One region of the Tatumella citrea genome, then DNA from elsewhere that is predicted to be linked to it. Evidence: predicted binding sites of a transcription regulator. Region 1 holds the regulator's gene; each other region holds the start of a gene.

Region 1 (5,915 bases):
TCATTCATGCAGAGGATGATCCTTTCATGGTGCCTGACGTGATACCGAATCCTGAACATTTATCACCGAGCATCACCTATCAGTTATCTCGTTATGGCGGGCATGTTGGATTTGTCGGAGGCTCTCTGACTCGTCCGGTGATGTGGCTGGAACAGCGCATTCCGCAATGGCTTTCTACCTGGCTGGATAAATAACCGTGATCATTCCCTGGCAACAAATCGCCCCTGAAACGCTGGATAACCTGATAGAGTCTTTTGTACTCAGAGAGGGCACAGATTATGGCGAGTATGAGCGAACTCTTGATGAAAAGACGGCGGATATCCGCCAGCAACTCAGTGCAGGACAAATTGTCGTCGTCTGGTCAGAATTACATGAATCTGTCACTCTGATGCCTGCCCGTGATTTCAGAGCTGAGTAACAACTTCCATACCCCTGACAGATGACACACGCCGCTATACATGCTAACAATGCTGTCAGCCTTATTGGTTCAGGGAGCAAATTTTCATGTCAGCCAGACACCCAATTATCGCTGTGACCGGATCCAGTGGGGCCGGAACGACAACGACCAGCCTTGCCTTTCGTAAAATATTCCAGCAACTAAACATCCATGCCGCTGAACTGGAAGGTGATAGTTTTCACCGCTACAGCCGGCCGGAAATGGATGTTGCTATCCGTAAAGCCCGCGATTTGGGACGACATATCAGTTATTTCGGGCCTGAAGCAAACGACTTCTCGTTGCTGGAGCAAACCTTTACCGAATACGGGCTGCAGGGTACCGGCCGTTCACGAAAATATCTGCATACCTATGATGAAGCTGTGCCCTGGAAGCAGGTTCCCGGAACATTTACGCCCTGGCAGCCACTGGCGGATAACACGGATGTGTTGTTCTATGAAGGTTTGCACGGCGGGATTGTTACTGATCAGCATAACGTTGCCGATAAAGTGGATCTGATGGTGGGTGTGGTACCTATCGTCAACCTGGAGTGGATTCAGAAGCTGGTCAGGGATATGCGTGAACGCAGTCATTCCAGAGAAGCAGTCATGGATTCTGTGGTGCGTTCAATGGATGATTATATTAATTACATCACTCCGCAGTTCTCACGCACTCACATTAATTTCCAACGCGTTCCGACGGTCGATACTTCGAATCCTTTTGCCGCCAAAACTATCCCGTCACTCGATGAAAGTTTTGTCGTGATTCATTTCCGTGGTCTGGAAGAAATTAACTATCCCTATTTACTGGCCATGATTCAGGGGTCGTTTATTTCACATATCAATACATTAGTGGTGCCTGGCGGGAAAATGGGGCTGGCGATGGAGCTGATTATGACGCCCCTGGTAAAACGACTGATGGAAGAACGCAGTTTCAACTAAGGCCACGGATCCCCAAGAGGCATCCGTGACCGCCTTGTCAGCGATTAATCACTTCAAAGCTATGGGTAATATTCACGCCTTTACCCAGCATTAATGAAACGGAACAATACTTTTCTGCAGACAGCGTGACTGCCCGTTCAACGACGTTATCTGAAAGATTATGACCGCTGACAACAAAATGCAGATTAATATGAGTAAATAAGCGGGGTGCTTCTTCGCGACGTTCCGAAGTCAGTTTCACCTCACAATCAGTCACCTCATGGCGGCCTTTTTGCAGGATAGAGACTACGTCAATAGCGCTGCAACTTCCGGTCGCCATCAGAACCATTTCCATCGGACTTGGGGCTTTATCGCCTGAGTTACCGTCCATCAGAACCTGGTGCCCGGACGCAGACTCCCCGATAAAGTTTAGCCCTTCGACCCATTTCACACGTGCCTGCATTATGCTCACTCTCAATTGCTAAAATTTCCGCCAGATTACTCCTTCAGAGTATAAACAGCAATCGGCCCCAAATGACAAAAGTCAGACAAGACAACAGGAGACAGTTTCGTCAGGGTATGCTACAAACAAAGGGGTAGAGTTTTTTTACCCGATGACAACTATGGCTAAACGAGCAGGATCATCAGAACGGAGCCTGACTGATTATCGTAAATGCCAGCCGAAAATGCCCTATGATTTCAGCGCCCCACAGGAGCTTACCCCCTGTGTTTCCGGCACGATTACAACAGAGGATAGAAGAGAATGGTTCTTGGTAAACCACAAACAGACCCTACATTAGAATGGTTCCTGTCCCATTGTCATATTCACAAATACCCCTCCAAAAGCACACTTATCCATCAGGGTGAGAAAGCGGAAACCCTCTACTATATTGTTAAGGGTTCCGTCGCAGTTCTGATTAAAGATGAAGAAGGAAAGGAGATGATCCTCTCTTATCTGAATCAGGGTGATTTTATTGGAGAGTTGGGATTATTTGAGGAAGGTCAGGAACGTAGCGCCTGGGTTCGTGCCAAAGTGGCATGTGAGGTTGCTGAAATTTCATATAAGAAATTTCGCCAGCTTATCCAGGTGAATCCCGAGATTCTGATGCGCTTGTCATCTCAGATGGCCCGGCGCCTGCAGGTCACTTCTGAGAAAGTGGGCAACCTTGCCTTCCTTGATGTGACTGGACGTATCGCTCAGACACTGCTTAACCTGGCACGCCAGCCGGATGCAATGACTCACCCGGATGGAATGCAGATTAAAATTACCCGTCAGGAAATTGGCCAGATTGTTGGCTGTTCCCGCGAGACAGTAGGACGAATTCTTAAGATGCTGGAAGACCAGAATCTTATCTCAGCACATGGGAAAACAATCGTCGTCTACGGTACCCGTTAATTTGTGATATGCACGGCAGGTCCCTGCCGTGTTCCGTTTTATTGTCTACCTGCGGTTGTATCTGATGTGGCGCAGAATTATTTATCATCCGGAAGTTAATTACGCACTGCGCCAAACGCTGGTCCTCTGCCTCCCTGTTGCAATTGGCTGGTTGGCTGGCGATCTGCAAAAAGGGCTGCTTTTCTCGCTGGTTCCCGCATGCTGTAATCTTTCCGGGCTGGATACCCCACACCGTCATTTTTTTAAGCGCATCATTATCGGCGGCTCTCTGTTTGCCTTCAGCAGCTACCTGTTGCAATGGTTACTGCAACATAATGTGCCGCTGCCATTTATTGTCGGGATTTTACCCCTGCTGATTGGAGTCTGTGGCGAAATCAGCCCGTTACATGGCCGTCTGTTGCCGGGTGCATTGATCGCCATGACTTTTACGCTTAGCCTGGCCGGAAGAATGCCGGTATGGGGCCCGCCATTGCTGTATGGCGGCGGAACATTATGGTACGGCCTGTTTAACTGGTATTGGTTCAGACTGTCAAAAGATCAGCCTCTGCGCGAAACGCTTAGCCTGTTGTACCGGGCCCTGGCCAACTATTGTGAAGCGAAATATGCACTGCTAAGCAGCAATGATTACGACAAATCGCTACCCGCACTGCTGAATTATCAGCAAAAAGTCGTCGATCTGATAAATACTGGTTATCAGCAAATTCATATGCTGTCGGCAGAAAAAAACAGTCGCGAACGCTATCTGATCCGGACATTTATGATGGCCGAAGACCTGCAGGAGCATATTTCCGTCACTCTCAGCCAGAGCGAAGATGTCAGAGAGCTGGTAGAAAAAAGCCAGTCAGCGGAAGTGATTAAGCGCAATGCCGATCTGGTGGCTGAGCAGTTAAGAAAAACTGCCGACAACATTCTGTATCACCAGATACCTGGCAAGTTTTCGATGAAAGACTCCCTGGATGAGCTACAAAATATCGCCCGGCAGTTCCCTGACAATCCTGTCGGACAATTTTACCATTATCACTTCAGTAAAATCGCCAAAGTGCTGCAGTCGGGTATGCCGCTGTATCGTCGCGATATTATGGCAGATACTCAACGCCGCTTGCCTTTCCTGTCAGCTTTACGCAGCTATTTGTCGTTAAAATCCACGGCTTTGCGCACTGCGGGGCGTTTCTCGGTCATGCTGATGGCAGCCAGCATGTTGGCCCTGTCGCTGAATATGCCAAAACCCTACTGGGTGCTCATGACCATAATACTGGTTAGTCAGAATGGCTATACCGCAACCCGGGTACGGATTCAGCACCGTGCTCTTGGCACATTTGCCGGGCTTATTATTGCGGCTTTATCACTGAAGCTATCCACTCCGGAACCCGTTATCCTGATAACGATGCTGGTCATTACACTTTTCAGCTATCTGTTCTCCCGCCAGTATTACGGATGGGCAACCATTGGCTTTACCGTAACAGCAGTATACAGCCTGCAGCTATTATCGTTGAATGGGGTCAATTTCCTGGTTCCGCGTTTGCTGGATACACTGCTGGGCTGTCTGATAGCTTTTGCCGGCATGCTATGGCTTTGGCCCCAATGGCAAAGTGCTTTATTACGTAAAAATGCTCAGGATGTCCTTGAGACTTATCAGAAGGCCTTACAGATTCTGCTTGGACCAGAACAGACTGCCGATGTGCTGGAAAATATCAGGATCAAAGCTAACCAACGACATAATGCGCTGTTTAACTCTCTGAATCAGGCGATGCAGGAACCAGGTTTCGATAACGAATATCTGAGTGAAATGCGTCTGTGGGTGACCCATAGCCAGTTTATCGTTGAGCATATCAATGTACTGACTACACTCGCCCGTGAACACACTATGTTGACTCCTGACCTGGCACAACGCTATCTGGAATCCTGTGAAATAGCTCTGCAACAATGCCAGCAACGGTTACGCTACCAGAATGATGAAGATCACAGTAATTTTGTCATGGATGCTCCGGACAAAATACCCTTAGGTCCGGTGACTATTATGGAAAGGCAATTGGATCAGATTTTAAGTCATCTGAAGGTAATGAGGACTATTTCGTCAATTGTCTGGCGCCAACGTCCCCGTCACGGTCAGTGGCTAACGATTAAAAAAACGGACCATAAACATAACAGTGATGGCAGCCCAAAGGCCGCCACCAAAGATTAGCTTAGGCAAACAGCTTCTCTGCTGCTTTTGCCAGACGAGCCATACCTTCACGAATATCCTGTTCAGGGATGACAAGGGACGGTGCGAAACGAATAACTCCGGTGCCAGCAGTCAGAATCATTACACCTTCGTCAGCGGCAGCATGTAACAAATCACGGGCTTTCGCCTGATACTCATCTTTCAGTGCCGCGCCAATCAGCAAGCCTTTGCCACGTATTTCGCTAAAAATAGAGAAACGTTGATTAATTTTCTCAATTTCTTCAACAAACCACTGACGACGCTGCTCAATACCTTCCAGCACTTCGGGCGTGTTAATGATATCCAGTGCCGTTTCAGCAATCGCACAGGCCAGAGGGTTGCCCCCGTAGGTCGTACCGTGGGTACCCGGAGACATTGCCGAAGCAATCTCTTCAGTGGTCAGCATAGCACTGACAGGGAATCCGCCACCCAGTGCTTTGGCTGTGGTCAGAATATCAGGAGTCACACCATAGTGTTCATAAGCGAAGAGTTTTCCACTACGGCCCATTCCACTTTGCACTTCGTCCAGTACCAGCAATGCCTTGTATTGGTCACAGAGCTCGCGTAATCCCTGCATAAACTCAGGTGTGGCCGGGGTAATCCCCCCCTCGCCCTGAATAGGTTCGAGCACGACCGCACAGGTATGATCATCAATTACCGCTTTCACGGCATCCAGGTCATTGAACGGGACATGCACGATATCTGCTGGTTTAGGTCCAAAACCATCAGAATACTTAGGCTGCCCGCCTACCGAAACCGTAAACAAAGTACGACCGTGAAAAGCGTTATGGAACGCGATAATTTTAGTTTTATAAGGGCTGTGGCGTACTGACGAATAGTAACGTGCCAGTTTAAACGCCGCTTCATTCGCTTCAGCACCAGAATTGGCAAAAAAGACCCGCTCAGCAAACGTTGCAGCAATCAGCTTACTTGCCAGTCGCAACGCTGGTTCATTGGTAAAGACAT
Region 2 (5,915 bases), 850 kb from region 1:
GAACCTCTGTTCTTTAATTCACCGGTCACTCACGATGTGAATGAGCTGAAACAGCAGTGCGATGTGATTATTGCCAACCGGCTGGTCGATGAGCTGAAAGATGTCAGCGATAAAGTCTATACCCGCGATTTATTCGGTAGCGATTAAACCGTTCTGAAAGAAAGCCCCGCAGCAGGCGTATTGCACCGTGCTGTGGGGCTTAACTTTACTCCCTGTTATCCTGCAGTATCCGGGGGGCCGTCCAGCGTCCTTGCCAGTACTGACACCCCTTCAGGGAGTCACTGCTTACTAATGAAGTCATAAGAAACATATTTGCTTAACAGCAGATGCACTGATAAGTGATTAACTTCTCTCTGCTTATTACTTACTACTCACTACTTACTACTTACTGCTTACTGCTTACTGCTTACTGCTTACTGCTTACTGCTTTCCTGACTTAACAGGACACTAGAAAGTCTTTCGCTGGCTCACTGTTGCTGATGGTTCTTACGGTCGGCCAGTAAATCGTCAACAAACCGGGTATCTGCAGACTGAGTCGCTTCAATGCGGGCGATAGCATCGCTGAACTGCGGCAGATATTTTTTATGGGCATACAGCAACTGGTCCAGTACCTGACGGGCGGTATCGCCGCCACGAATCAGCGGATTGATGGTGAAGGCATGCAGAGCCGCACCGTAGTCACCCGTTACAGCGGCTTCAATCACCGTTTGCTCCATTGCTTTCATCAGTTGCAACATCCCTCGTGCTGCAGGGGGGAAGGTTCCCCAGGTCAGCGGCTCGGCACCATGCGAGGTAATATAGGAAGAGACTTCGGCGACACTGTCATAAGGCAGGTCTGCCAGCGCGCCATTGTTGCGGGTGCTGACTACCATCATTTTTCGGCTGTCGTTGTAAATTGATTCAATCAAATCACAGGCAGCATCGCTGTAATGTGCGCCGCCGCGTTGTGCCAGTTCTGCCGGTTTTTCTTTCAGGTCCGGGTTTTTATACATTTCAAATAACCGGTTCTCGGTGGCTTTAACCACTTCGGCGCGGGTGGCGTAATTTTCAAAATCTTCAACCGCATGGCCCAGCATCTGCTGTTCCAGGTAATAGTAGCGGTGGTAGCCACAAGGCAGGAGTCCGAGGTGGCGAACCTGCTCAACATTAAACGGAATCTGATGAATATTGGTCAGGCCTTCATTTTGCTGTTGGTCCGCATAAATCGCCTCCAGCAGCACGGCGGTGTGCTCAGTTCCCTGGCGGTCCCATACGCGGTGCCAGTGAAAGTGATTCAGCCCGGCAAATTTAAAGAACAGTGCCTGTTCCGGCTGGTCCAGCACTGTTTTTGCCTGTTCAATATGGCTGAACGGCACATTACACAGGCCAATCGTTTTCTCCCAGTGCCCGTAACGAATAGCCGCTTCGGTAACCATCCCTGCCGGGTTAGTGAAGTTAACCAGCCAGGCATTCGGGCATTGCTGGCGCATATCTTTGATAATGTCGAGGATCACCGGAATGGTACGCAGGGCTTTCATAATACCGCCTGCCCCGTTGGTTTCCTGACCGAGATAGCCATGAGCTAAAGGAATGCATTCGTCTTTCAGCCGGGCTTCCAGTAAGCCCACGCGAAACTGCGTGGTGACAAAATCGGCATCTTTCAGGGCGGCTTTACGGTCCAGCGTCAGACGAACCTGCCACGGTAGCCCGGCAGATTCAATCATTCGTCTTGCCATATCGCCGACAATTTGCAACTTCTCTTTGCCTTCCTCAATATCTACCAGCCAGATCTCTTTGATCGGTAATTTATCTTTGCGGAGAATAAATCCTTCTATCAGCTCCGGGGTATAGCTGGAACCGCCCCCGATAGTCACTATTTTCATTCGGCTTCCTTTCTCAGTGAGGTGAGTGAATTGAATTTCTGATACAGCGCGACAATCTCTTCCGCCATCTCCCGGCACAGCATGGCATTCATAATGTGATCCTGAGCATGAACCATAATCAGGCTGACCGGGATTTTGCCGCAACCTTCATCCAGACCAATCAGTTGCGTCTGGCTGTTGTGACATTGTCGGGCTGACAGCGTGGACTTCTGCAGACAATCGGCCGCCGTTTCCCACTGGCTGATACGCGCTGCCTGTATTGCCTCCATGGCGTAGGATTTGGACTCGCCGGCGCACAAAATCAGGTTGATCATCATTTCTTCATTAATATCCATCTCAGGCTCCGGGGGTCTGTTCTTCGGCCAGCAAACTCCGTTCATACAGTTTGCAGAACGGGTAGTAGATCAGTGCAGAGCTGCACACCAGTACCAGTACCAGCAGGGCGGCATTGATATCCCAGCCAGCCGCCCAGGCCGCACCAATCGGGCCGGGAGAGGTCCACGGCGCCAGAGAGACAATATGCGCCACCAGACCATATTTAATGGCAAACCAGGCGAGGACCGCGTTAACCGCCGGGGTCAGGATAAACGGGATAAAAAACAGGGTGTTCATCACTATCGGAGTCCCAAATATCACCGGTTCATTAATGTTAAACAGCGAGGGCACCAGCGATATTTTTCCGATAGAGCGCAGGTGGGCAGATTTACTGCGCAGGTAGAGCAGTACCAGTCCGAGCGTGGCCCCGGAGCCGCCCAGGGTAATAAAGAAGGCCCAGAAAGGTTCGACAAAAATATGTTCTGCCGCCAGGCCACTGGCCAGCCTGCTCTGGTTAATACCCAGATTAGTCAGCCAGAATGCCTGTAAAAAGCCGCTGACAATCGTTGCGCCATGAATTCCTGCAAACCACAGTACATGGCAAATAATCACCGCAATGATCACCGCCGGTAATGAATCTGAGGCGGATAACAGCGGGCTGAACAGTGCCATAATCGCCTGCGGAATCAGCATACCGCTGAATGACTGTACGGCCAGGCTGACCGGGAATAGCAGTAGCAGCACCAGTGACAATGGAATTAACTGATTAAAGGATTTACGGATGTTATCCGGTACCTGTTCCGGTAAGCGGATACCGATATTTCTCTGCTGTAAGGCGCGTGACAGTTCACAGACGCCTATCGCGACAATGATGGCGGTGAAGATCCCGGAACCGCCCAGATAGCTGCTCTCTATCATTCCGTTGTTTAACGGGCAGCAGATCAGTAAAAAGGCTACCAGTGACAACAATGCCGTGTTCAGCCCCTCCAGCCGGTAGTGTCGCGCCAGGCAGTAACCGATTGCCGGGCAGATATACACCGACATAATCCCCATTGTCATATTATACGGGGTGAGTAGTTGCTGTTTGTATTCGGCAGCAATATATAACCAGCCTTTGGCAATAAAAAACTGATTACCTTCTGAGAACGGCGGGTAGGCAAATATCAGTATAAAAGAACCGATAATCATAAATGGCATTACTGAGATAAATCCGTCCCGGATAGCCATAATATGCCGCTGAGATGATATTTTGGCGGCAACAGGTAACATGACCCGTTCCAGTGCGGAAAACATGCGGTTAATATCCATATCCCCTCCGTAATTACATCGCCAGCGCCGATTCCAGTACTTTATCGCCGCGCATCATGCCATAGTCACGGATATCGATTACTGCCACCGGAATATTCAGTGGCGCCAGTTTTTGCTGCACTTCGGCCAGTTTATATTTAACCTGCGGTCCCAGCAGGCAACAGTCTGTATTGGTAAGGTGGGAGTCTAATTCATTGATACTTATGGCATTGATTTCAACGTCAATCGACTGGTCTGCGGCATATTTCTGCATGCGGCTGACCAGCATGCTGGTGGACATTCCTGCGGCACAACAAAGCAGTATATTTTTCATAGTTCTTCCCTGAGTGCGATCCATTCATCCTGAATGATAATAATGTGCTATCGGGTTTATACAGGTTATATTTAATTTATAGTGTGCGGTAAATCACACGGGGGAAAACAGAGGGTTATTTCAGTGGTTTTTTATTTTTTAGAAAGTTATTAGTGGATTTTATTACTTGGGTCTTTAATTGTATTTGTGGATAAAATAAAGAAATTCAGTTGTTGACCGGAATAGTAAAATATTTCATTTTCATAAGCTGTTCAGGAATTATTCTGTAGTTAAATACTCGTCAGCGACTTTTGCGGCTAATGCAATAATGAATTGCAGTAACGGTAGTTTGATCACTGGCTAAGCTGTGCTTTACTGATATGTGTGCTGTGTTGTTTCATTCAATCATTCAGTCTGACCCGGTGGGGACCTGCGCCTGTCGCCGGGTGTCGTAGTTTCTAATAAATTATAACAGGAGTCTTTATGCCCGTAGCTCTACTGGCACTGGCACTGAGTGCGTTTGCTATCGGAACCACTGAGTTTGTGATTATGGGATTACTCCCCGATGTGGCGGGGAACCTGCATGTCTCTATCCCGTCTGCCGGCTGGCTGATTAGTGGCTATGCACTGGGGGTGGCGATTGGTGCTCCGATTATGGCGTTGGTGACGGCACGTCTGCCGCGTAAACGTACCTTATTGTTGCTGATGCTGATCTTTATTCTCGGTAATCTGATGTGTGCTTTGGCACCGGATTACAATCTGCTGATGCTGGCCAGGGTAGTGACGGCACTATGTCATGGTGCATTTTTTGGCATCGGTTCTGTAGTCGCTGCCAGCCTGGTGGCGCCTAACCGTCAGGCCTCGGCTGTGGCACTGATGTTTACCGGACTGACGCTGGCGAACGTATTGGGCGTGCCACTCGGGACCTGGTTTGGTCAGTTGTACGGCTGGCGAGCCACCTTCTGGGCCGTGGGCGGTATCGGGATTCTGGCGTTTATTGGTCTGGCGCTGAGCCTGCCGGTCAACCGGGAAGAAAAACCGGTCGACCTGATGAGTGAAATCAGTGCACTGGCTAACGGTAAACTCTGGCTATCACTGCTGATGACAGTTTTCTTTGCCGCAGCAATGTTTGCGCTATTCAGCTATATCGCACCGCTGCTGCTACAGGTGACCGGTATCAGTGATAAAGGTGTTAGCTGGACACTGTTCCTGATGGGCGCGGGTCTGACGCTCGGCAACATCATGGGTGGGCGACTGGCGGACTGGAAAGTCTCTTTTAGTCTGCTATTAAGCTTTACTCTGATTGCCGTATTTTCGCTGTTGTTCCGCTGGACCAGCAGCGAAATGTGGCTGGCCGAAATTACCCTGTTTATCTGGTCAATGGCGACATTCTCGACCGTTCCGGCGCTGCAAATCAATGTAGTACGTCACGGTAAAGATGCCCCGCATCTGGTATCTACACTGAATATTTCAGCATTTAATCTGGGGAATGCTATCGGCGCATGGCTGGGCGGGCTGGTGATTAGCCGTGGCCTGGGACTGACTTCGGTGCCGGTCGCTGCAGCGGTACTGGCTGTGGTCGGTTTACTGGTGGCGTTGTTAACCTTCCGTGGCGGGTCACATGCACCGGCGCGTGAACTGCGCCAGCAGTGATGTCAGAGGGTGTTGGAAGGCTGTAACTGCTGTTCAATCTGCCGGACAAATTGTCCGGCCTGTTGTTGCAGATGACGAATAAATGCGCCGGTCAGCGCGGAAGCTGGCCGGTGTAATGGCCGGATCAGACTGACAGTAAAAGGCACGCTGATACTGAAACGCCGCATAACCACTCCACGACCGGCATAATCAAGTGCCGTCAGCGGATTAATAATTGATACACCAATCCCCGCTTTAACCATTGCACATACTGATGCCGCACTGTGCGTTTCCATGCGCAGCATCCGGCTGACTTCCTGTTCACGGAACAGATTATCCAGCAACTGTCGGTAACTATCGTCTTTGGACAGGCTGATAAAAGGCAATCCGGAAAAATCAGCAGGGGTCAGCTGATCCTGTGAGGCCAGCGGATGATGTTCCGGCAATACGCACACTTCATCAACGGTAAGCAATGGCAGTAACTCAGTCCCGGCGGGCACACTGTG
Region 3 (5,915 bases), 1.8 Mb from region 1:
GTTAAGAAGTTGCAGTAATGCTTTGCTGGCCATCGGGCCGCGCCACACCATCGCATTATCTTCGGTCACCAGATAACCTATGGAGTTAGTTGCCAGCCCGTGAGCCATGACAGGAGCCATATGTTTGCCATCCGGAGAGGAAGGGCGCTCATTTTCCGTACCAATCATGAGCGGGATTGATGGCCCATAAATATCGGCATCCAGTAATCCAACCCGCGCACCTTCGGCTATCAATGCCAGTGCCAGATTGATGGCGGTTGAAGACTTACCTACCCCGCCTTTACCCGAGCTGACCGCAATAATATTTTTAACGCCGTGACCTGACGGCAGATTCTTCACCCGTTTCAGAGTTGCTATATCATGAGTCAGACGCCACCCGACGTGCGAGGCTCCGGACAGTTGTTGCAATTCGCTGTTGGTGGCCTGTTGCAGAGCCTCAAAACCGGACTGCCAGGCAAACGGCATTACCAGTTCGACATGCAATACGTTGTCCAGCAGCGCCACATGATGTAATGCGTTCAGCCGGATCAGATCCTGTTGCAGGGTCGGATGTGCAAAGCGTTGTAAGACGGCGCTCACCTGCTGAAACAGAGCTTCCGGTGAATATTGCTGACGGGAATCTGACATCATCCCTTCTCCTTCTGACAGATTACGTTGAAACCACAACGCACAAAAAACCGCTGTTCAGCGGCTATTGTAACAGATTGCCCCGCTGACCTGCGATCCTGCCATTATCCGCCAGCGCTTGTTTACGTTAAGGGTGCCTTCGGTTACCATTCAGAACTCATTTCCAAACCAACAGAAAGCTACGCAAACTATGAATCAGGTCGCTAAAAAAATAATGGTAACGTGCGCTCTGCCGTACGCCAATGGGTCAATCCATCTCGGACATATGCTGGAACACATCCAGGCAGATATCTGGGTACGTTACCAGCGAATGCGTGGCAATACCGTGTGGTTTATTTGTGCTGATGACGCTCACGGTACACCTATCATGCTGAAAGCACAGCAACTCGGAGTGACTCCGGAGCAAATGATTGGTGAGATGAGCCAGGAACATCAGACCGATTTTGCAGGGTTTAATATCAGTTATGATAATTATCACTCTACTCACAGTGACGAAAACCGCGTTCTGTCTGAACAAATTTATGGCCGTCTGAAACAAAACGGTTTTATTAAGAACCGTACCATTTCTCAGCTCTATGACCCGGAAAAAGGCATGTTTTTGCCGGACCGTTTTGTCAAAGGGACCTGTCCGAAGTGTAAATCACCTGACCAGTACGGCGATAACTGCGAAGTCTGCGGAGCAACTTACAGCCCGACGGAGCTGATTGAGCCTAAGTCAGTCGTTTCCGGTGCAACTCCGGTGATGCGCGATTCAGAGCACTTCTTCTTTGATCTGCCATCATTCTCCGCCATGCTGCAGACATGGACCCGTTCAGGGGCTCTGCAGGAGCAGGTGGCTAATAAGATGCAGGAATGGTTCGATTCCGGTCTGCAACAGTGGGATATTTCCCGCGATGCACCCTATTTTGGCTTCGAAATTCCTGATGCTCCGGGCAAATACTTTTATGTCTGGCTGGATGCGCCTATCGGGTATATGGGCTCGTTTAAGAACCTGTGCGATAAACGTGGCGATATCGATTTTGATGAATACTGGAAAAAAGACTCTACTACTGAGCTGTATCATTTTATCGGTAAAGACATTGTCTATTTCCATAGCCTGTTCTGGCCGGCAATGCTGGAAGGCAGCCAGTACCGTAAACCAGACAATCTGTTTGTCCATGGCTACGTGACGGTAAACGGCGCGAAAATGTCGAAATCCCGGGGCACGTTTATTAAAGCCAGTACCTGGTTACAGCACCTGGATGCAGACAGCCTGCGTTACTACTACGCTGCTAAACTCTCTTCACGTATTGATGATATTGATCTCAATCTGGAAGATTTTGTCCAACGGGTTAACGCAGATATCGTCAATAAAGTCGTTAATCTGGCATCACGTAATGCCGGTTTTATTACCAAACGCTTTGACGGAAAACTGTCCGATCATCTGGCTGACCCTGCGCTGTATCAGACCTTTGTCGATGCCAGTGAAAAAATTGGCGATGCCTGGGCAAGCCGTGAATTCAGCCGTGCTATCCGTGAAATTATGGCACTGGCAGACCTGGCAAACCGTTATGTCGATGAGCAGGCTCCGTGGGTCGTTGCTAAACAGGAAGGTCGTGATGCTGACCTGCAGGCCATCTGCTCAATGGGTATTCACCTGTTCCGGATTCTGATGACCTGGCTGAAACCGGTATTACCGGAGCTGGCTCAGCGTACCGAAGCCTTCCTGAACAGTGAACTGACCTGGGACAGCGTGGCACAGCCACTGCTCGGTCATACTGTTGCGCCGTTTAAAGCACTCTACCAGCGCATCGAGATGACGAAAGTCGCGGCACTGGTGGATGCTTCTAAAGAAGACGCCGCACAGACTCCTGCCCCTGCTAAAGCAGAGAAAAAAGCATCTGCCGCGGCCGAAAAGCCAGCTAAAAAGGCCGAAGTTCAGGAAGAAGGCGTTATCAGCATTGATGATTTTGCCAAAGTCGATATGCGCGTCGCGCTGATTGAGCAGGCTGAACTGGTTGACGGCTCCGATAAACTGTTGCGTCTGATGCTGGACGTAGGTGGTGAGAAACGGCAGATTTTCTCAGGGATCCGTGCAGCCTATCCAGACCCGTCAGTATTGGTGGGTCGCCTGACCATTATCGTGGCAAATCTGGCACCGCGTAAAATGCGCTTTGGTGTTTCCGAAGGGATGGTGCTGTCAGCCGGTAATGGCGGCAAAGACCTGTTTATCCTCTCTGCAGACAGCGGCGCTCAGCCCGGAATGCCGGTACGCTAACCGAAGTCTCCTGGTCTGTTAATTAAAAGCCGGTCTCTGCCGGCTTTTTTTTCCTCCGTGTTTTTTCTGTCACCACACGCCAGGCTGTCCTGCGGACAACTTTGCGACAGGTCCCGCATAGTTGCAATCAAAACTGGCGGTTACATTGTACATTTGACAGAGATCACATATAAAAAACTACCGACCTTTGGTTCCCTCAATGAGGCATGGTATGCACCCACGTTACAGCTCCGCTTTTGCGAATCTTGATGCCACCATCCGGCAGGAATTATTGCCGCTGATCGACAGTCCACAATTTAAGGCCATCCTTGATCCGCAAACTATCTCCCGGCTGGTGACCCGAACGGGTTTAGATGAAAACGCACTGGCCCTGGCACTGCTGCCTCTGGCCGCCAGCTGTGCTCTGACGCCGTTATCCAACTTTAATGTCGGAGCCATCGCCCGTGGAACAAGTGGCCACTGGTACTTCGGTGCCAATATGGAGTTTACCGGTGCCCCTTTACAACAAACCGTTCATGCAGAACAAAGTGCGGTAACTCATGCATGGCTGTCCGGCGAGAAAAAACTGGCGGCAATTACCGTCAATTACACTCCGTGCGGACATTGCCGGCAATTTATGAATGAACTGAACAGTGGCGGGTTACTGCAGGTCTGCCTGCCCGGCCAGCCACCACGAACTCTGGCCGAATATCTGCCGGAAGCTTTCGGCCCGGCCGATTTGCAAATTAGTCAGGTGCTGATGGATGAACACACTCAATCTTTTGTCAGCCATGATGAGCCACTGACCAATGCTGCAATTCAGGCAGCGGCCGCCAGCTACGCACCCTATTCCGGCGCTTACAGTGGCGTTGCTCTGTTAAGTGATGATGGTACGGTGTACGCGGGACGTTATGCCGAAAATGCCGCCTATAACCCGTCGTTACCACCGCTGCAATCTGCATTGATTTTAATGAATCTGCGAGGAGGCGACTGCCAGTCAATTCGTCAGGCCGTACTGGCCGAAACATCCGCAGCAAAACTTAGCCAGCACAGTGCGACCCGTGCCACGCTGGAGGCATTGGGTTGTCATCAGCTACAGGTTGTCACCCTGGAGCCAGAGTTCTGAGCATTGCTGTACAATTTTGCGGCATCATTAACAATTTATTGATCTTTTCTACTTATCATTCGGCGCTTAACGCTATATTTTTGTCTGACACTGACATCTTCGGTGTACCTGTGCGGTCACCGGGGTCTATTCTGAGGAGCATGCACGACATGGAACTCGATTACGAGAGCAAACGCCCGTTATACATCCCATATGCGGGTCCTATTCTTCTGGAATTTCCGTTACTTAACAAAGGCAGTGCCTTTACACGGGAAGAACGCAACGAATTTAATCTTAATGGTCTGCTGCCGGAAACCGTGGAAACCATTGAGGAACAGGCAGAACGAGCCTGGCACCAGTTTCAGGAATTCAAGAACAACAACGATAAGCACGTTTATCTGCGAAATATTCAGGACACTAACGAAACCCTGTTTTACCGTCTGCTGGATGACCACCTCGAAGAAGTGATGCCCATCATTTACACCCCAACGGTAGGCACCGCTTGTGAACATTTCTCTGAGATCTACCGTCGTGCCCGTGGGGTATTTATTTCTTATCCCAACCGTGAGCATATCGAAGATATGCTGCAAAATGCGACCAAACAGAACGTCAAAGTCATTGTTGTCACCGACGGTGAAAGGATCCTCGGACTGGGTGATCTGGGAATCGGCGGAATGGGCATCCCTATCGGTAAATTATCACTGTACACCGCCTGTGGTGGTATCAGCCCGGCATACACACTGCCTGTCGCTCTGGATGTAGGAACCAATAACCAACAGTTGCTTAACGACCCGTTATATATGGGTTGGCGCAATCCGCGAATTGGTGGCGAAGAATATGCTGAGTTTATTAATGAATTTATCTCGGCAGTAAAACGTCGCTGGCCAAATGTTCTGCTGCAGTTTGAAGATTTTGCTCAGAAAAACGCAATGCCATTACTGGAACAATACCGTGATGAACTGTGCTGTTTTAATGATGATATTCAGGGCACCGCGGCGGTAGCTGTAGGTACACTTATCGCAGCCAGCCGTGCTGCCGGCGGTAAAATTTCTGATCAGACCGTAGTTTTCCTGGGTGCCGGTTCTGCCGGATGCGGGATTGCTGAACAGATTATTATTGAAATGAAAGCCGAAGGGCTGAGTGATGCAGAGGCCCGTCGCCGGGTGATGATGGTCGATCGCTATGGTTTACTGACCGATAAATTGCCTAATCTGCTGCCTTTCCAGACCCGCCTTATTCAGTCTTCTGAAGATGTTGCTGACTGGCAGGTGGAAAATGACGCGATTTCACTGCTGGATGTCGTTCGCAATGCTAAACCGACGGTATTAATCGGAGTTTCTGGTCAGCCGGGACTCTTTACCGAAGAAATTATCCGCGAAATGCATAGCCACTGCCCTCGCCCAATCATTATGCCGCTGTCTAACCCGACTTCCCGTGTTGAAGCGGTACCGGCAGATTTGATTGCATGGACCGAAGGTGCAGCGCTGGTTGCTACCGGCAGCCCGTTCGCTCCGGTGAGCTGGAAAGACAAAACCTATCCGATCGCCCAGTGTAATAATGCCTATATTTTCCCGGGCATCGGGCTCGGAGTTATTGCCTCTAAAGCCAGCCGGATCACCGATTCCATGCTGATGAGTGCCAGCCGCGCCCTGGCTGATTGCTCACCACTGGCCAGCAAAGGAGAAGGTCCGGTATTACCAGAGCTTAAAGATATTCAGAAGGTATCCCGTTACATTGCTATCGAAGTGGCTAAAGCCGCTCAGGCAGCAGGTGTTGCACTGGAAACCTCTGAGGAAATTCTGGCCCAGGCAGTAGAAGATAACTTCTGGAAACCGCAGTACCGCCATTATCGCCGTACTTCTATCTGATGCCGATGCCCCGGCGATAACGGTTGCGTTTCGCCAGGGCACACATCATTCTTGCCTGCCGCAAGTGGCTCAAGTACCC
Region 4 (5,915 bases), 780 kb from region 1:
CACGATCAGCGAGAACATGATGACTCCGGTGGCAAGGAACACCAGTTCATAACGCGCGGGAAAGGCATCGCCATTTGCCAGATATAAAGGAACTGACAGCACACCGGCGAGGGTCACCGCTCCACGAACTCCGGCGAAAGTAGCAATCAGCAACTCACGGAACGAATAGTTGCTGAACTCCATTGGGTTTTTCTTCAGTAACCGGACACTCAGCCGTTGCATGATAAACAACCAGCCAAAACGTACCACCAGCAAAGCGACATACACCAGGCCTACATCGGCAAACAATGTCCAGATATTAACGTTGGCATCGGCATTAGCCTGCTGAATCGATGTTTCGAGAATGCTGGGCAGTTGAAGCCCCAACATTAAAAACACCATGCCGTTAAACACGAATTCCAGCATCTGCCAGACGCTGTTTGCTCTCAGACGCATCGCCAGCGGAGCCTGACGAATAATTCCGGAACGGGTAATGGTCATCCCTGCGGCCACCGCGGCCAGGATGCCGGAAAAACCGAAATGTTCAGCGATAATATAAGAAGCAAAAGGTAACAACAGCAATAATACCGTCTGGGTTGCAGGGTCATCACCGCTCCAGCGGCTTAGCAAACGCAGAGATTTACCGTACAACCAGCAAATAATTACCCCGGCGGCTAATCCGCCTATAGCTACTTTTAAAAATTCGAGGGTGGCTCCGGACCAGCTAAACACCATGGTACCCATGGCAACTGCCACCGCAAACTTCAGCGACACCAGGCCGGATGCATCATTCATCAGGGCTTCACCCTGAACTATCGACATGATTTTTTTAGGAATTCGCCCTTCCCCGACAATCCCGGATAAGGCGACGGCATCGGTTGGCGACAGAACGGCAGCCAGGGCAAACGCCGGAATCAACGGAATACCAGGTACTGCCCAGTAAATAAGATAACCAATACCCACGACTGTAATCAGTACCAGCACCAGTGCCAGCCCGATAATTTCACGCCCATGATGCAAAAACTCACTGGTCGGAGTTTTCCAGCCATCAGCGAACAGCAATGGCGGAATAAACAGGACCAGGAATAGCTCCGGATCAAAATCGACATGCAGTCCGATTGAAGGCCATGCCAGTATCGCCCCGGAGATAATCTGCACCAGTGGCAGGGGAATATGAAACGGGAGTAACCGGCCTGCAACTCCAGACAGGGATACCACTAATGTCATGATCAAAATGGTAAAAAAGATTTCCATGCTTTCCTTTAAGCCTCTTCCACAGGCGTTTTATGAACCAGGAACAAATCAGATACAGTAATAGTGTAAAACAAAATAAGGGAGTTAAATGCATCCTGGTGTGCGAAAATGCGGCCAAACCGGTCCTTTACGGATTTCTCCAGGTTTCTGCCTGTGCCCGGCGCTCACCGTAACCACCGCAATCCGGCCCGGACAGAAGCCCGGTTGCCCGGCAACAGCAACCCACCCATCGACGGATTTCAGTCAGCCCCCTGATAAATCACTCAGTGCAAGCTGCCAGATTGTTTCCGGAAAACCCGGCGCTCATTATTCTGAGGATGGGGAGCGACGCTTTCTCACCGAAGGAGTCAAATCATCGGTATCGGTGATGGCAAGTGTTTCCCCCGCAGGGCCTCGTTCCAGTAATACGGCGCCCTGCCCACTGGCCGCCAGCTGATCCCCCGGATTTCGTAACGGACAATCGCGCATTGAAAGGCAGCCACAACCAATACATCCGTTCAAATCATCCCGTAAATGAGTCAGGGTAGCGATTCTTTTATCCAGTTCTTCACGCCAGTGCAGGGTTAAAGCCTCCCATTCACCGGCAGACATCCGCTTATTCGGCGGCAGTTGCGCCAGATTTTCGCTGACCGACGCCAGAGGAATACCAATACGCTGTGCCACTTTAATAATTGCCACCCGACGCAGTACATCACGGCTGTACCGCCGCTGATTTCCACTGTTGCGGGTACTGGAAATGAGCCCTTTGCTTTCATAAAAATGCAGGGCAGAGACTGCGACCCCACTTCGGCGGGCAACTTCGCCGGGTGTCAGGACCGGTTTTGGATAGTTTCTCTCTTTTTTCATTTTCGGCCTTTACCTCAAGTTAACTTGAGGAATTATACTCCACTCCGACGCAAAAATCCCGAACCACTCCCGGTGATAATATTCGCCGTACAGGACAGAACTATGATGCAAGAAGAAATCATTCATTCGTTAACCCAGTGGATCAATCAGAACCTTGGGAAACATTTATCGATCGATGAAGTCGCTGCTAAATCAGGATATTCGAAATGGCATCTGCAACGTATGTTCCGGGCAGTGACACAGCAGACGCTGGGTGATTATATTCGCGAACGCCGGCTGGAAATGGCCGCAGATGCACTTTGCAAAACCCGCCGCCCGGTGTTTGATATTGCTCTGCAGTATGGCTATGAATCACAGCAAACCTTTTCACGGGTGTTTCGCCGTCAGTTTGATCAAACCCCTACCGCTTATCGTCAGGCGATGCGCTGCCGCGAACTCAGCCCGGCTGAGAGTATTAACCGCGAGTCCCGGTTATCTTCAGCTCGCCCGGCGTCCGTATCGGGGATGATGTAAGTCGTCATGTTGCCGCCCTCACCGGCGGCACCCTGCATGTTCAGATAATTTCCCGCCTGCCTGTTGCCCTGTTGCCACAAAAACTTACACAGCGTGTATTTTTCGTTCGATTTTCTTACAAAAAAGCCTATAATGTGACCTGCATCACAAAATTCCGTCCCCGCCAGGTACAGCTCCCGCTGCAGTTTTCCCGGATGACGGAGTTTATGTCACTCGAAAAATTGTTATAAGCATCTGTCACGGGTAGAAAAAATGGGCACATTAACTGCAGGTTTTCTCATCATGCGCTGGGGGTTGCTCAGTGCTATCGTAATGTTTCTCGCCAGCACAGTGAAAATTAAATGCCGGCAGAACAGTCACTATTTCTTTAGCTTTGTTTGCAGCAGCATTGGTGTCGTTATGTCATGCTGGTTTGTCACTGGTCTGATGGGCATCACACTGAGCATGCAGCAATGGCATTTGTTTGTCAGCAGTGCTCAGGAAGCGTTTATTAATGTGATGGAAATGACACCGTCAAGCTGGCCAACCTACTAATCAGTGCCATACGGTCTTAGTGGCCGACAGGAAGACATATCATTGCCACCAGTACCGGGCTAAGCAGCCACGGATAGAGCCGTGCGTGTAACTGATCCGGTACCTGCGAGGCCATATGACCAGCCAGCCACATTCCGACAAAGCTGGCAGCCATCAGGATAATAGCGGCCTGCACATCGATATAGCCCACAAATCCTGGCATCGAAGGTGCTGAGTAATACAGCGATGTGATTGCATAGGTCAGGGTGGCAGTCAGCGCCATCGGCAGGGTGAGTGGATTTGCTAACGCTGCGGCCTGTACCATGGTCGCTCCCCGTCGCCGCATCAGCGGAACCGTCATCACACTACCGCCAACACCGAGAAACGCAGCAATTACACCGATCAGCCCCCCTGCCAGCGCAGAATGTTTCAGTGGCTGAATCCCTGCTTCTCCGGCAGGCGCCGTGCGTAAAAAACCAGGCCGAAACAGGCAATCCAGCAATGTTAGTAGCAGATAGACCACAAATCCCGCACGAATCCACTGCCCGCTGCTGAACTGTGCCGCCACAGCTCCGACAACGCCACCTACCGCAATCATCAGCCACAAAGGTTTTAATACCCCGGCCAGTTGCCTGAGTAACTGTCTCTGACGCAGACTGGCCACCAGGGATGAGAACAGCATCACTGCAGCAGAAGTTGCCACCGCGATTTGCATCACCTCTCCTCCCCCGGCATCAGTGGGTAAATGCTGTGCCGCCAGTACCGATACCAACAGCGGCACGGTAATAAACCCGCCACCAAATCCAAATAGCACCGTGGTGATCCCTGAAATAACTCCGGCAATCGCTAAAAAAACCATCATAAATATTTACCTGTCCGCTACTGTGGGTCAGAGTATACAAACTTCAGGGAATGACTTAATTACGGGTTCAGGACAATCATTAACGAATTCGGGCCATCTGAGACAGGTCATGCGTAACACACCGATTAACAACGTCGATCATATTCCACGCACAGTACTGGCTCTGGCGACCGACTATCCCCCCGATACCTGGCTGGCTCCGCACCAGCATCGCAGAGCGCAATTTCTCTACAGCATCAGCGGTCTGATGGAAGTTAACAGTGAAGAAGGCCAATGGATGGTGTTGCCTGGCAATGGGGTCTGGATACCTGCAGGTAAGACTCATGCGGTGAGAATGCTCGGGGCCAGTACCCGCAGCCTGTATATTGAGCCGGCCGCAGCACCACGCCCTGCAACCCAATGTGAGGTGCTGAATGTCAGCTCGTTGCTGCACCAGCTATTGCTCACTTCTGCAGACATTCCTCTGGATTATCCGGCCGGGAGCCGGAATGATTTGGTGATACTGTTAATCATGCAGGAGTTGGCGCTGGCCGGGATTAACCCGCTGTTTACCCCGCTTCCCTACGATCCGACCCTGAAAGCACTGTGCAGTGCATTTAACCGGCACCCCGATATACGCCAGCGTCCGGAGCAGTGGGCAGCCGTGTTACATAAAAGTCCGCGCACATTCAGCCGCTTTTTTCGACAGCAAACCGGGTTGTCATTCGGTCTTTGGAGACAGCGTGCCTGCCTTAATTACAGTTTCCTGGCACTAAGCCGGGGTGAGTCAGTTACTGCCACAGCACTGACTCTTGGCTATCAGAATATCAGCGCCTTCTCGGCCATGTTCCGTCAGGCGACCGGGCAAACTCCCGGCATGTTTACTACTACGCCATCACAGGTGAATTCCCTGCCCGACAGATAAAAAAATCCCCGCCGGTAGCTGACTACCGGCGGGGATGATGATTACCCCGGGATAATCCGAAAGCTGATAACAGCCTCCGGAACTCACCTGTTAAGGTAATTTATAAGCAACAATATAATCGCCCATTTTAGTACCGAACGAACCGTGTCCGCCCGCAACAATCACCAGATACTGCTTACCGTCTACTTCATAGGTCATTGGCGTTGCCTGACCACCTGCTGGCAGACGTGCCTGCCACAACAGTTTACCGTCACGCACACTGTAAGCACGGATGTAGTCATCCAGTGTCGCTGCGATAAAGAAGATATTACCGGCTGTGGTCATCGGTGCACCCAGCATCGGGGTACCTACAGTAATTGGTGGTAATGGAATCGGGCCGCCGCTGTCACGGATAGTACCGATACGTTTTTTCCACACAATCTGGTTAGTTTTCAGGTTAACCGCAGAGACAAAGCCCCATGACGGTTGCATACATGGCAGACCGAACGGTGACAGGAACGGATTCAGTTCCACACCAAAAGGTACGCCATACATGTGTTGCAGACCTGCCTCACCACCTGAACCGCCGGCACCGTTTTTACCCGGTTCCATTGGGTTGTTCGGACCACGTGGGATCAGTTTTGAAACAAATGGCAGTTGCATTGGGTTAGCAATAGCAAACTCGCTACCACTGTTAACTGAAATACCACCCCACTCAAACATCCCCAGGTTGCCCGGGAATACCAGGGTGCCCTGCTCTGATGGTGGTGTGAACGTTCCATTGTAATGCAGACGTTTGAACATGATACGACAGATCATCTGATCAAACATCGTACCGCCCCACATCTTACTGTCGGTCAGTTTCGCTTCCGGACGGAAGGTCAGTTCAGAGAACGGCTGAGTCGCAGAAGTGTGATCGCCTTTCGCTGCACCTTGCGGTACCGGACGCTCAGGAGCCGGAACTACCAGCTGACCAGTCACACGGTTCAGAACAAAGATATTACCTACTTTGGTCGGAACGTAGATGACAGGAACTTTGTTACCGTCTTTATCGGTAATGTCTGC

Evidence for each region. Region 1 encodes CRP, which controls carbon source genes, mostly activating them, when cyclic AMP is high. Its sites were predicted from a motif close to ATGTGANNNNNNTCACAT; they were not measured.
Region 2: the regulator CRP is predicted to act here: its motif matches at 3,880-3,897, upstream of A7K98_RS04425 (PTS sugar transporter subunit IIB).
Region 3: the regulator CRP is predicted to act here: its motif matches at 3,036-3,053, upstream of cdd (cytidine deaminase).
Region 4: the regulator CRP is predicted to act here: its motif matches at 2,725-2,742, upstream of A7K98_RS18005 (YjcB family protein).

The regions. Positions count from the first base shown of each region.
Region 1 is NZ_CP015579.1:80,705-86,619, reverse strand. Features, by position in the region: gene A7K98_RS00455 (hydrolase) at 1-194, shown strand, start outside; gene A7K98_RS00450 (YheU family protein) at 197-418, shown strand; gene A7K98_RS00445 (phosphoribulokinase) at 505-1,374, shown strand; gene A7K98_RS00440 (OsmC family protein) at 1,412-1,816, opposite strand; gene crp (cAMP-activated global transcriptional regulator CRP) at 2,117-2,749, shown strand; gene A7K98_RS00430 (YccS/YhfK family putative transporter) at 2,814-4,931, shown strand; gene argD (bifunctional acetylornithine/succinyldiaminopimelate transaminase) at 4,933-5,915, opposite strand, start outside.
Region 2 is NZ_CP015579.1:926,314-932,228, forward strand. Features, by position in the region: gene A7K98_RS04405 (nucleotide sugar dehydrogenase) at 1-147, shown strand, start outside; gene A7K98_RS04410 (6-phospho-beta-glucosidase) at 468-1,862, opposite strand; gene A7K98_RS04415 (PTS lactose/cellobiose transporter subunit IIA) at 1,859-2,197, opposite strand; gene A7K98_RS04420 (PTS sugar transporter subunit IIC) at 2,199-3,485, opposite strand; gene A7K98_RS04425 (PTS sugar transporter subunit IIB) at 3,499-3,798, opposite strand; gene A7K98_RS04430 (MFS transporter) at 4,261-5,430, shown strand; gene A7K98_RS04435 (LysR family transcriptional regulator) at 5,433-5,915, opposite strand, start outside.
Region 3 is NZ_CP015579.1:2,806,322-2,812,236, forward strand. Features, by position in the region: gene apbC (iron-sulfur cluster carrier protein ApbC) at 1-630, opposite strand, end outside; gene metG (methionine--tRNA ligase) at 818-2,884, shown strand; gene cdd (cytidine deaminase) at 3,096-3,989, shown strand; gene A7K98_RS13455 (NAD-dependent malic enzyme) at 4,139-5,836, shown strand.
Region 4 is NZ_CP015579.1:3,788,647-3,794,561, forward strand. Features, by position in the region: gene A7K98_RS17990 (Na+/H+ antiporter) at 1-1,233, opposite strand, end outside; gene soxR (redox-sensitive transcriptional activator SoxR) at 1,540-2,079, opposite strand; gene soxS (superoxide response transcriptional regulator SoxS) at 2,182-2,592, shown strand; gene A7K98_RS18005 (YjcB family protein) at 2,845-3,126, shown strand; gene A7K98_RS18010 (sulfite exporter TauE/SafE family protein) at 3,143-3,967, opposite strand; gene A7K98_RS18015 (AraC family transcriptional regulator) at 4,077-4,871, shown strand; gene A7K98_RS18020 (glucose/quinate/shikimate family membrane-bound PQQ-dependent dehydrogenase) at 4,962-5,915, opposite strand, start outside.